One region of the Streptomyces sp. NPDC002206 genome, then DNA from elsewhere that is predicted to be linked to it. Evidence: riboswitches for the same ligand, from Rfam matches in the RefSeq annotation. Region 1 holds a riboswitch; each other region holds the start of a gene.

Region 1 (3,202 bases):
TTCGCGAACCGTACCGACCCCAGGACCGATCCCCGGGCCCACTCCCGAGTGGGTTTCCGAGGCTTCCGGAGTTAATTCGGGCAGCCGAAACAAAGCCCCGCCGAATTACATCTCTTTGTATACGGCGCATGTGTTAATGACGGCCGCTCGCGGTGTTTACGGCATGTTGCGAAGTTCTCACCCGGCCGGGCCGCGGCGGGGCGGGCTCACGGCCCGGGGTGCGGTCCGCGCGCCGCAGCCGGTGCGCGGCGGTGGCGCGCTCGGCGTGCTGCGCGGCCAGCGCCCTGGCCCGTTCCGCGTCACCGCGCGCGACTGCGTCCACGATGGCCCCGTGCTCGGCCCAGGAATCGGTGGGGCGGGCCGGCTGCTCGACCGCGTACATCCAGGCGATCTTGTGCCGGAGCTGGGTGAGCAGCGCGATGAGTCCGGGGCTGCCGGAGGCCTGGGCGAGCGTCTCGTGGAACCAGCCGCCCAGCGAGCGCAGATCCTCGCCCTCGCCCCGCCTGGCCCGCTCCTGACCGAGCCTGACCAGGCCGCGGAGGACTTTGAGGTGTGCCTCGGTGCGGCGCTGCGCGGCGCGGGCCGCACCCAGCGGCTCCAGCAGCATCCGGACCTCCAGCAGGTCGGCGGCCTCCTGCTCGGTGGGCTCGGCGACACAGGCTCCGGCGTGCCGGCGGGTGACCACGAAACCCTCGGACTCCAGGGTGCGCAGCGCTTCCCGTACCGGGACACGGGACACCCCGTAACGGCGTGCGAGCAGTTCCTCGGTGAGTCTGCTGCCGCGTTCGAAGACACCGGAGACGATGTCGTCACGGATTGCCGTGCATACCGAATGCGCCGGAATGCGCATGTCCGAACCTCCGCCTTAATCCCCGCGAAACGCGGCCGATCGACGCCTGTTCTGTGACTCTATTGCAATGCGGCTGCATTTCCGACGCCGGGTCGAAATCCATGAATATCTTTTGGTCCGAAGACGGTTCGGCAAGCGCCTCCGGCGGGGGCCGGTCCGGGGATACCGAAGGCCCCGGCGGGAAGCCGGGGCCTTCGGGGGTGCCGCGTCGGTCAGACGGTGACGCCGTGGGCGCGCAGGTACGCGACGGGGTCCATGTCGGAGCCGTACGACGGCGTGGTCCGGGCCTCGAAGTGGAGGTGCGGTCCGGTGGAGTTGCCGGTCGAGCCGGAGAAACCGATCCGCTGGCCCGCGCCGACGCTCTGGCCGACCGACACGCCGATCGACGAGAGGTGGCCGTACTGGGTGTACGTGCCGTCCGTCATCCGGAGCACGATGTTGTTGCCGTACGCGCCGCCCCAGCCGGCCTCGACGACCGTGCCGGCGCCGACGGCGACGACGGAGCTGCCGGAGGGGGCGTGGAAGTCGATGCCCGAGTGGCGGCCGGAGGACCAGAGGGAGCCGCTGGACTTGTAGCCGGTGGTGACGTACGAACCGGCGATCGGGAGCTGGAAGGCGCCGAGGCGGGTGCGCTCGGCGGAACGGGCGGCACGCGCCTTCGCCTCGCGGGCCGCCTTGGCGCGGGCTTCGGCCTTGGCCTTGGCTGCCGCCTTGGCGCGGGCTTCGGCCTTCGCCTTGGCTGCCGCCTTGGCCTTGGCGGCCGCCTTGGCCTGGCGCTTCTGCACCTCGGCCTGGGTGGCCACCTGGTCGGCAAGGGTGCCCTCGATGGCGATGACCTGGTTCAGGCCGGTCTCGCTGACAGAGGGGGCTTCGGTGCCGGCGGCGAGCGCCGGAGAGGCCAGCCCACCGATGACTCCGGTGGTGGCCAGAGCTGCGATGCCGGCTATCTGCGCGCTCTTGCGCGTCAGACGGTTCGGGGCACGGTGCTTCCCGGTGGGGCGGGTGAACGCCATGAGGTGGCTGGTCCTTTCCTTCCTTCTCGCCTACCGGGTTAGCTGACGGGTTCGGAGCAGGAAGGTCTCCTACGGATCCGCGGGCCTCACAATGGGCGCGCAGGCATCCGATTCACCCCAGGGACTGCGTGGGTCCCCGGCTCCCCAGGCTCGCGCCTGACGGGGACTCGGCGATAGCTGCCCGGCGCCGCGGATGCGGCATACGGGTGACGGACAGCGCTGCCGACGCTAAGCGGGGGGACTTTCATTCACCAAACGGACAGGGCGTTTTGTAGCGCATCCCACAGGGCACGCAGGCATCTATCCGACAAATCAGGCAAAAGGGAAGACCCCGACGAGATGCCACTCGCGAGGGTCTCCCTCTGTCCCGATATGCGGTTATTCGATGCGTCAGCCGGTAACGACCGACACCTCTCCGATGCCCAGCGCCCGGACCGGCTCCTCGATCTGCGCGGCGTCGCCGACGAGGATCGTGACCAGACGGTCCACCGGGAAGGCGCTGACCACCGCCGCGGTTGCCTCGACCGTGCCGGTCTCGGCGAGGCGGGCGTACAGCTGCGCCTGGTAGTCGTCCGGGAGGTGCTGCTCGACCTGGTCAGCGAGCGTGCCCGCGACCGAGGCCGCCGTCTCGAACTTCAGCGGGGCGACACCCACGAGGTTCTGCACGGCCGTCTCGCGCTCGGCGTCGGTCAGGCCCTCGGCCGCCAGCGTCCGCAGGACCGTCCACAGGTCGCCGAGCGCCGGTCCGGTGGATTCCGTGTCCACCGAGCCGCTGATGGCCAGCATCGCGGCGCCCGTCGCCCCGGAGGCGGAGTCCGCCGCCGACGACCGCAGGACCTGCGCGAAGGCCCGTACGCCGTAGGTGTAGCCCTTCTCCTCGCGCAGCACCCGGTCCAGCCGGGAGGTGAGCGTGCCGCCCAGGCAGTACGTGCCGAGGACCTGGGCAGGCCACACGCTGTCGTGCCGGTCGGCGCCGACGCGGCCGATCAGCAACTGGGTCTGCACGGCTCCGGGACGGTCGACGATGACCACCCGGCCGGTGTCGTCGGCGGTGATCGGCGGGACCGGCCGGGACTCGGCACTGTTCCCGGACCAGTCGCCGACGGTGTCGGCGAGCAACGCCTCCAGGTCGATGCCCGTGAGGTCACCGACGACCACGGCGGTCGCGGTGGACGGGCGGACGTGGGCCTCGTAGAAGCTGCGGACCGCCGCGGAGTCGATCCGCTCCACCGTCTCCTCGGTGCCCTGGCGCGGGCGCGACATCCGCGCGGTGGCCGGGAAGAGCTCCTTGGAGAGCTGCTTGGCGGCGCGGCGGGCCGGGTTGGCCTGCTCATGCGGG
Region 2 (3,202 bases), on a different contig from region 1:
ACGCGTCGAGCACGGCGAACGACTGCTCCTCGTCGGCGGTCCAGCCGAAGACGTTGCCACCGAGCGCGAGCGGGAAGACCTGGAGGTCGGAAGTGCCGAGCTTACGAAGAGATGTCATAAATGGATCAACGGACTCCGCCGCGGCCGCTATTCCGTACCGGGGGGCCGCACGGGCATCCGCATCCGCATCCGCACCGGCGTCGCAAGGACCGGGGTGGAGCAGACCGGCAGCCCTGACGTCGGGGGGTGAGCGTCAGGACTGCCGGGTTTGAGAGGCCGGAGAACCGGCGCGGGCTCAGACGGTGAGGCCCTTGTCGCGCAGCCAGGTCATCGGGTCGATACCCGTGCCGTCCGGGGTGTGGACCTCCAGGTGGAGGTGGGGTCCGGTCACGTTGCCGGTGGCTCCGACGCGGCCGATGGTGTCACCGGTGGTGACCTTCTGGCCGACGCTGACGTCGATCGACGACTGGTGGCAGAACCACAGCTCCGTACCGTCCTCGAGCTCCAGGACCGTGCGGTAGCCGTACGAACCGGACCAGCCCGCCGACTTGACGGTGGCGCTGTGGATGGCCTTGATCGGGGTGCCGGTCGGCGCCGCGAAGTCGAGTCCGGTGTGGTAGCCGGAGGACCACATCGAACCGGCTTCACCGAAGGTCGAGGTGATCGTGTACGACGAGGTGGGGATGGCGTAGGAGGCGGCGAGCTTGGCCAGCCGGGCGGCCTCGGCCTTCGCCTTCGCCTCTTCCTCCGCCTTCTTCTTCTCGGCGGCGGCCTTGGCCTCGGCGACGTCCTGCTTCGCCTTGGCCTCGGCGGCAGCCTTCTCCGCGGCGGCCTTCTCCTCAGCGGCCTTGGCCTCCGCCTCGGCGGCGTTCTGCTGCTGCTCGGCCTGCTGGAGGATGCGGGCGCGCAGCGCCTCGCCGGCGTCGGTGGTGCCCTGCTCGGCCTCGGCGACGGTGATGCCGGCGCTGGTGAGCGGGGCGGCGGCAGCCGCGGACTTCGCCTGGTCGGTGGCGGACTCGTCGGAGAACAGGGCCCCCACGCCGGGAAGGGACTTGGCGTCGGGGAGGTTGTCCGCGAGGGAATCGGGAAGGGAGATGGAGACCGGCGGCTTGCTCTGCGCGGTGGCCATGCCACCCGCGCCCACGGCCGCGATGACGCCGACTCCGAGCACCGTGGAGCTGCGGGCCAGCCCGTTGCGCTGCTTGACGACGCGGTGCTTGCCGCGTACGGGGCGGACGGACTCCTCCGTGGGGTTCCATTCCTCCCACGCCCGGTCGGTCTCACCGAAACCGTCGGTCGCGAACTCAGTGGTGAACTCGGCGCCGAAATCGGTTCGCTGCTCGGTTCCGTACTCGGTCGTGAAGTCGGAGCCGAACCGGGAGGGGGCTTCGGGGGCAGGCTTGTTGGACGCCACGGGGGCGCACTCCTTTCCTTCCTTCTCGCCTACCGGGTTAGCTGACGGGTTCGGAGCAGGAAGGTCTCCTACGGATCCCTCTGCCTCTCACGAGACACAGGTGTCCGATTCACCCCATGTAGGTGGTTCCCCGGTTTCCTTGCGGAATTCGGCGCTCGCGCACGGTGCCGCCACTGACGACGGCTGGGACAACCGCGCTGCGTTATCGAACGTTAATAGACGGACGGGTCCGATTCCAAGCCGTTCCCACTGATCGTTAACGGTCTTGGCCTGGACTTTACGGGACACAATCGGGCGGAAACGGGCGAGTTGATCGCCACTCAACCACCACACGTTTTCTGACGTTGTATCAAATGTTATGCGGAGTGAGGCCTTTCGATTACGCACGGTGGCATCACTCTGCAAAACCCCTTCACCGACTCAGCTCTTCCTCGCTCGCGTCCCGGCCCACGATCTTCACAGTCCTGCGCCGCTTCGGCTGCCCCCGCGCGGGACGTGCGACCGCGAGCAGCGCCATGTCGTCGGTGGACCTGCCGCCGGTGTGCAGCCGTACGTCGTCGGCCAGCGCGGACAGCAGCTCCTCGGGCCCGGGAAAGATCCGCCCGCGCAGCCGGGCCGCCGGATCGTAGAAGTCCCCTTGGGCGTCCCGCGCCTCGGAGAGTCCGTCCGTGTACGCAAGCAGCGTCATCCCGGCGGCCAGCTCCCATACGTCGGCCCGGTCCGTCCACGCCCCCAGGTCCATGCCGAGCGGCAGCGCGGGCACCGTCGGGAACAACGCCTCCAGTGAGCCGTCGGGGTGGAGCAGCAGCGGCTCGGGATGACCGCGGTTGACGATCCGCACCTCGGCCGCACCGGGCGGGATCTCGGCGAGCACGGCGGTGACGAACCCCTCGACCGGATCGATCCCTCCCTGCCGCGCCCCCTCCCGCGCCAGCGCCCGCTCCAGCCTCCGCGCCACGCCCTCCAGCGAATCCTCCTGCTCGGCGGCCTCCCGGAACGCGCCGATGACCACCGCCACCGTCCCGACTGCTTCGAGGCCCTTGCCCCGCACGTCCCCGACCACGAGCCGTACCCCGTACGAGCTCTCCGCCACGGCGAACAGGTCACCACCGACGAATTCGTCCGCCTGGGCCGCCTCGTACCGCGCGGCGACATGGAGCCCCCCGATCCGCTCGGACGGCGTCGGCAGCACGGCCCGCATCGCGGTCTCCGCGATGACCCGCGCCGAAGCCAGCTGCTCGTTGCTGCGTCGTACGACCCGGTTGATGACGACGGCGAGGGCCGCGACCGTGATCACGGTGGCGAGCTCGATGAACGGCACGACGTGCAGCGGACTGCCGCTGGACAACCGCAGCGAGAGGATCGAGAAAACCGCGGCGACGCCGGTGAGGACGGTGCCGACCGGCGAGAAGAACGGTGCGGCGATCAACGGAGCGGCCACGAACATCGGCACGGCGGTGAAGGGCGGTGGGCTGAGGTAGTCGAACACCAGCCCACCGATGATCATCAGAGTCGGCAGCGCACGGACGAACCACCAGGCCCAGCCGCGCACCATGGCCCGCCCCCTGACCCGCCCCACGCGCAGCTCCTTCGCCATCCCCACCTGTGGTCTCCTGCCCGGCGCGCCCTGTGCTGCTCTGGGCGGTGCGCCCTGTGCTGTCCTGGGCGGTGCGCCCTGTGGTCTCATACCCCGTACCCGCCCGGCTGTCCCTGCCCGGTACCCGCACGGCTGTCCTGACCTGCACGCGCACGGCTGCGGACTGCGCCCCGCTTCCCAGGCTTGCCGGA
Region 3 (3,202 bases), on a different contig from region 1:
CCGAAGGGTTCGGCGGGGCGAGCCGGGCCTGGCACGCCTGGCAGCTGGCCCACGTCGTTCCGGACGCCGAAAGCCTGCGCCCGGTGCTCTACAACTCCTGGGAGGCCACCGGCTTCGACATCGCGGAGGACCAGCAGCGTGCCCTGGCCGTGCGTGCCGCAGCGATGGGTGTCGAACTGTTCGTGGTGGACGACGCGTGGTTCGGGCAGCGCACCAGCGACCGGGCAGGACTCGGCGACTGGACCCCGAACCCCGAGCGCTTCCCCGGCGGGCTGAAGCCGCTCGCCGACGAAGTGCACGCACTCGGCATGCAGTTCGGCATCTGGGTCGAACCGGAGATGGTGAACGCCGACAGCGACCTCTACCGCGCGCACCCGGACTGGGTGCAGCACTTTCCCGGGCGCACCCGCACGGAGTTCCGTAATCAGCTGGTGCTGAATCTGGCCCGGACCGATGTGCAGAACTTTCTGTGGGAACAGCTCGACTCACTGCTCTCCAGCGCCCCGATCGACTATGTGAAATGGGACTTCAACCGGTGCTTCACCGATGCGGGCTGGCCGGGCGAGGAGTATCCGCAGAAGCTCTGGATCGCGCATGTGGATGCGCTGTATGCGCTGATCGACCGGCTGCGGGCCGCTCATCCCGGTGTCGCCTTCGAATCCTGCTCGGGCGGCGGCGGCAGGATCGATCTGGGCATCCTCGCCCGTACCGACCAGGTGTGGACCTCCGACAACACCGACCCGCTGGACCGGCTCGCCATCCAGGAGGGCTTCGGGCAGATCCATCCGTCCCGTGTGATGGCCGCCTGGGTCACCGACAGCCCGAATGTCCAGCTCAACAGCAGGGTCAGCTCGCTGCGCTTCCGCTTCGTGAGCGCGATGGCCGGAGTGCTCGGGGTCGGCGGGGACCTCACCGAGTGGAGCGACGAGGAGCTGGCCGAGGCCCGGGGCTGGGTGGACCTGTACAAGGAGATCCGCCCGGTGGTGCAGCACGGGGCGCTGTACCGGCTGCGTGCGCCGCGCGGCGGGCTCAGCGCCGTGCAGTACACGCACGGTGACGAGACTGTGGTGCTCATGTGGCTGGAGGTGCAGAGGTACGGGGAGCTGCCGCCGGCCCTGCGGCTGCGCGGGCTCGACCCCACGGCGACCTACACCTGCGTGGACACCGGGGCCGTCCACCACGGTTCCGTGCTGCTGCATCAGGGGCTGCACACCGGCCTGCGGGGGGACCTGGACGCGAAGGTGTTGAGGCTCCGCCGCGGATGATGCTCATGACATGTCCGTATTGGGGCATTTAGTAGAACATGCCCTACTTATACGGGAGATGAGGGACCTTTCGTGAGCGGGATCATATCCGTGACGGTGTGTGGTGGAGCGGCGGCCGGGTAATCCGTACACCGCGCGGAAAGCCAAGATCCTTAATCCACGGAGTGTGACCGGAATTCCGCGCCGATTTCCCGGAGCGGATTCCGGCACGCAACCGATGGCTTGTTCTGCTCGTCCTCATTCGTTTACGGTCACCGTCAATCCGGACGGACCGCCTAATCCTGCCGCCGACCGGAATTCGTACCCACTCATCGTGTGGCAGGAGCGGGGGAACCAGGTAAGCCGCCGACCGGAGAAATCCGGCCGGCTCGGGGTTAAGTCGCACTTCATGCGACCGGGCATCTCCAGCCCGAACCCGACAGCTCACCTCGTAGGCGCCGGAGAGGAAATTGTTCATGCCCATATCGGGTAAGCACCGTCGTCCGAAGTCCAGCACCATCGCTCGTGGCGTTGCCGCCGCCGGCGCCGGCGGGGCCGTCATCGCCCTCCCGCTGCTCGGTGCCACCGGCGCCCACGCCGCAGAGCAGGCCGCCCCCGCCGCGCACTCGGCCGCAGCCACGCACGCCGCCCCGGCCGCCCCGGTCGCGAAGAAGCAGGCCGAGACCCGGACGTACTCCGTCGTCGCCGGCGACTACCTGTCGAAGATCGCCGCCGACAACAAGGTCGACGGTGGCTGGGAGAAGCTGTACCAGGACAACCGCGAGGTCATCGGCGGCAACCCGAGCCTGATCCACCCGGGCATGAAGCTGACCCTCGGCGGCTCGGCCGCGGTCACCGGCACCACGCAGGCCGCCCCGGCCCCGTCGAAGGCTCCGGTGGCCAAGCCCGCCGCCGCCCCTTCGGCCGCCCAGAGCAGCAGCTCCGGCTACGTCGCCCCGGTCCCGGGCAAGCACACCACCAACTACCGTGCCTCCGGTGCCAACTGGTCCAGCGGCAGCCACACCGGCATCGACTTCCCGGTCGCCACCGGCACCAGCGTGAAGGCGATCACCTCCGGCACCGTCGTCACTGCCGGCTGGGGTGGCGCTTACGGCAACGAGGTCGTCATCAAGCACGCCGACGGCCACTACTCGCAGTACGGCCACCTGTCCGCGCTCTCCGTCTCGGTGGGCCGGACCGTCTCCGCCGGACAGCAGATAGGCCTCTCCGGTGCCACCGGCAACGCCACTGGCCCGCACCTCCACTTCGAGGTCCGCACCGGCCCCGCGTACGGCTCGGACATCGACCCGGTCGCCTTCCTGGCTTCGCACGGAATCTCCGTCTGATCGGATCCGATCAGGCCTGATCCGAACGGCTAAGTGAAGGGGCGGTGCGCGGCGGCGCACCGCCCCTTCACTTATTCCCTCTTTACCAAAACCTGACCGGGTGGTCTATCTCACCTCCCGTCAACCCCTTAATACGGTCGCGTAGGTCACATTCGGCAGTGCAGGATGTGCCCTTGTGGCAGACGATTCGAGAAAAAATCAACGTGGCGTCAACAACCGGCATGGCGCCATCGGGTCGTACGCAGCGATTGGCGACAGCTTCACCGAGGGGGTCGGTGACCCCGGCCCGGACGGAACCTTCGTCGGCTGGGCGGACCGTTTCGCTGTTCTCCTCGCGGACCAGCTGCCCGACCTCGATGCAGCGACGAACACCGATGGTTCCGCCGGTTCGGCTCACGGGAATTTCCGGTACGCCAATCTCGCCGTACGCGGACGCCTCCTCGACCAGATAGTCGAGGAGCAGGTGCCGCGCGCCAAGGAGCTCGCCCCCGATCTGGTGAGCTTCTGCGCGGGCGGCAATGACATCATCCGGCCCGGCACCGACCCCGACGACGTGGCCGAGCGCTTCGAGCGCGCGGTCGCCGACCTGACCCGGTCGGTCGGCACCGTCAT
Region 4 (3,202 bases), on a different contig from region 1:
CACGGCACGCTTCGTCCCGGCGATGCTGCACGGTGCGCTGACCATGCTGGTCACCGGTATCGCACTGGTCGGGCTCAACCAGGCGGACGACCAGCCGGTCAACAACATCAAGATCGGCGTGAAGCTGGCGGTCCTGGTCGTGATCCTCGCACTGGTGTACATCAAGCGGGACGAGGAGAAGGTCGCGAAGGGCGCCTTCGCAGCGGTCGGCGGGCTGACGGTCGCCAATATCTTCATCGCGACGCTCTGGACCTGAGCCGGCCGCTGCCGCCCGGGCCGGTCCCTGCTCTTCATGGCGCGAGCCCCCGCCGGATTCTTCCGGCGGGGGCTCGCCGTTGTCCGGGACCGCGGCTACGCGGGCCGCACGCTGCCGTAGATCGGCATGTAGTAGATCGACTCCTCGCGGACATTCGCGCCCGGCTTCGGGGCGTGGATCATCATGCCGTCGCCCTTGTAGATGCCGACGTGGCTGATGTCGTCGTAGAAGAAGACGAGGTCGCCCGGCTGCAGATCCGCCGTCGCGATCCGCGTGCCGATCTCCACCTGGTCCCAGGTGGTACGGGGGATGTCGACGCCCGCCGCCTTCCATGCGGCCTGGGTCAGCCCCGAGCAGTCGTACGACGAGGGGCCCGTCGCGCCCCAGACGTACGGCTTGCCTATCTGGGCGCGGGCGAAGGCGAGGACCTTGTCGGCCTTCGTGGTGGCGCTGCTGTCCGAGCCGGTCCCCGTGCCGGTCCCCGTGCCGGTGCCGGTGCCGGTGCCGGTGCCCGTTCCCGTATCGCCGCCGGATCCCGCCTGCTTCGCTGCCTCCTCGGCCTTGCGGTCCGCCTCGGCCTTGGCGGCTGCCTGCTGACGGGCCAGCTCCTCGGCCTTGCGCTTGGCCTCCGCCTCCTTCTTGCGCTCCAGCGCCGCGAGCCGCGCCTTCTCCTCGGCCGTCAGTTTCGACAGCATCGTGCGGGCCTCGCCCAGCTTCTTCTGGATGTTCGCCTTGCTGGTCCGCAGCGTGGCCTGTGACTCGGTGAGCGTCTCCAGGCTCTTCGCCGCCTCGGCGCGCTTCTTCGACGCCGCGGCCTGCTGCGTACGGAAGTCCGTGACCGCCTCCTGCTGCCGGCCCGCCATCCGGGCCATCAGCTGGTTCTGGTCGAAGTACGCCTGCGGGTCGTCGGCCAGGAAGAAGGTGGCGCTCGGCGCGATGGAGCCGGTGCGGTACTGCGCCGCCGCGTAGTTGCCGAGCGTCCTGCGCGCGTCGTTCAGCTTGTCGGCACGCTTTGCGACGTCGTCCAGCAGGGCGTCGACCTTGCCCCGCTGTGCGGCGGAGGCCTCCTTCGCCTGGTTGTACTGCTGGGTCGCGGTGCCCGCCTGCCGGTAGAGGTCGTCGACCTTCTTCTGTACGTCCTCGATGCTGGGCTTCGGCGAGGCCGGGGCGGCCATGGCGCTCTGCGTGGAGAGCAGGGTCACACCTGCCAATGCGGCCGTTGTGAGCCCGACGGCGGGCGTGGTGGAGCGCACCCGGGTGCGCGGTTTGCGATGCGACGCCAAGGCCGGCATCTCCTTCCGTGGACCGCCTACCGGGTTAGCTGTCGGGTTCGGGCGGAACGGAAGGCTGCCCTACGGTCCGGATGGGGGGATATGGACCGATTCACCCCGGTGATGCGTGTGGGTCCCCGGTTCCGAACTCTCATGAGGGCAGCCCGGATTCGGCGTGGGAGCCCGCTCGGCGTGGTTCGCCTCAGGGGGTACGGGCCGCCCGACGGAGCACGCTAGCCAACCCGTGGTGCTGCTGTGAAGGTCGATGTTCGATATGCCCGATACGTTTTCGTGACCTCGACGACGGGGGTGGGCGTGCGGGCCGGGCGGCCCCCTCTTCCGCTACGCGGTGTGGGCGCACGGTCTCCTTATGTGCCCGTGCGCCGGGTGCTGTTCGCCATGCGGCCGCACGGTGTCGGTGCGGCGGCCTAGACTCGTCAAGCGATGAGCAGCCTCTTTGACGACAGTTTCCTGGCCGGCCTCCAGCACTCGGAGGAAGAGCCCCCGCCGCCCCCCGAGGACTCCGCACCCGAAGCGGTGCCGGAGGGCCTCTTCGCGGGCGTGTTCGACGCGCCCCCGCCGCCCAGGGATGCGTACTACCGGGACGGCGCCCACCGCCCAGTGATCGACGCTGCCGCCCTGCTCGACGGGTTGAACACCGAGCAGCGCGCCGCCGTCGTGCACGCAGGGTCGCCGCTGCTCATCGTCGCCGGGGCCGGCTCCGGCAAGACCCGGGTACTCACCCATCGCATCGCCCATCTGCTGGCCGAGCGCGGGGTGCACCCCGGCCAGATCCTGGCGATCACCTTCACCAACAAGGCCGCGGGCGAGATGAAGGAGCGCGTCGAGCAGCTCGTCGGACCGCGCGCCAACGCCATGTGGGTCATGACGTTCCACAGTGCGTGCGTACGGATCCTGCGCCGCGAGTCGAAGAAGCTCGGCTTCACCTCGTCGTTCTCGATCTACGACGCCGCCGACTCCAAGCGGCTGATGGCCCTGGTCTGCCGCGATCTGGACCTCGACCCGAAGCGCTTCCCGCCGAAGTCGTTCACGGCGAAGGTCTCGAACCTGAAGAACGAGCTGATCGACGAGGAGACCTTCGCCGGGCAGGCTGCGGACGGCTTCGAGAAGACGCTCGCCCAGGCCTACGCGATGTACCAGTCCCGGCTGCGCGAGGCCAACGCGCTGGACTTCGACGACATCATCATGACGACGGTCCATCTGCTCCAGGCGTTCCCCGATGTCGCCGAGCACTACCGCCGCCGCTTCCGGCACGTCCTCGTCGACGAGTACCAGGACACCAACCACGCGCAGTACACGCTCGTACGCGAACTGGTGGGCCCGGCCGGACCGGCCGACGCCCCCGCCGAGCTGTGCGTCGTGGGTGACGCGGACCAGTCGATCTACGCCTTCCGCGGCGCGACCATCCGCAACATCCTCCAGTTCGAGGAGGACTACCCGAACGCGACGACGATCCTGCTGGAGCAGAACTACCGCTCCACGCAAACGATCCTCTCCGCGGCCAACGCGGTCATCGAACGCAACGAGAGCCGCCGCCCCAAGAATCTCTGGACGAACGCGGGCGAGGGCGCCCGGATCACCGGCTATGTCGCCGACACCGAGCACGACGAGGCGCAGTTCGTCGCCGATGAGATCGACCGGCTGACCGACGCGG

What was found. Region 1 has a riboswitch for cyclic di-AMP ahead of ACWCP8_RS23155 (M23 family metallopeptidase). Riboswitches for the same ligand answer to the same signal wherever they lie in the genome.
Region 2: another riboswitch for cyclic di-AMP. It lies ahead of ACWCP8_RS12250 (M23 family metallopeptidase); the one in region 1 lies ahead of ACWCP8_RS23155 (M23 family metallopeptidase).
Region 3: another riboswitch for cyclic di-AMP. It lies ahead of ACWCP8_RS04915 (M23 family metallopeptidase); the one in region 1 lies ahead of ACWCP8_RS23155 (M23 family metallopeptidase).
Region 4: another riboswitch for cyclic di-AMP. It lies ahead of ACWCP8_RS02740 (NlpC/P60 family protein); the one in region 1 lies ahead of ACWCP8_RS23155 (M23 family metallopeptidase).

Annotation. Positions count from the first base shown of each region.
Region 1 is NZ_JBSFCW010000012.1:178,281-181,482, forward strand. It holds gene ACWCP8_RS23150 (GntR family transcriptional regulator) at 134-850, opposite strand; gene ACWCP8_RS23155 (M23 family metallopeptidase) at 1,063-1,863, opposite strand; cyclic di-AMP (ydaO/yuaA leader) riboswitch at 1,877-2,046, opposite strand; gene ACWCP8_RS23160 (M16 family metallopeptidase) at 2,254-3,202, opposite strand, start outside.
Region 2 is NZ_JBSFCW010000005.1:19,080-22,281, forward strand. It holds gene ACWCP8_RS12245 (aldo/keto reductase) at 1-118, opposite strand, end outside; gene ACWCP8_RS12250 (M23 family metallopeptidase) at 296-1,414, opposite strand; cyclic di-AMP (ydaO/yuaA leader) riboswitch at 1,426-1,578, opposite strand; gene ACWCP8_RS12255 (PP2C family protein-serine/threonine phosphatase) at 1,827-2,969, opposite strand.
Region 3 is NZ_JBSFCW010000002.1:6,221-9,422, forward strand. It holds gene ACWCP8_RS04910 (alpha-galactosidase) at 1-1,265, shown strand, start outside; cyclic di-AMP (ydaO/yuaA leader) riboswitch at 1,557-1,717, shown strand; gene ACWCP8_RS04915 (M23 family metallopeptidase) at 1,721-2,590, shown strand; gene ACWCP8_RS04920 (SGNH/GDSL hydrolase family protein) at 2,766-3,202, shown strand, end outside.
Region 4 is NZ_JBSFCW010000001.1:591,805-595,006, reverse strand. It holds gene ACWCP8_RS02745 (hypothetical protein) at 1-256, shown strand, start outside; gene ACWCP8_RS02740 (NlpC/P60 family protein) at 352-1,548, opposite strand; cyclic di-AMP (ydaO/yuaA leader) riboswitch at 1,547-1,713, opposite strand; gene pcrA (DNA helicase PcrA) at 1,972-3,202, shown strand, end outside.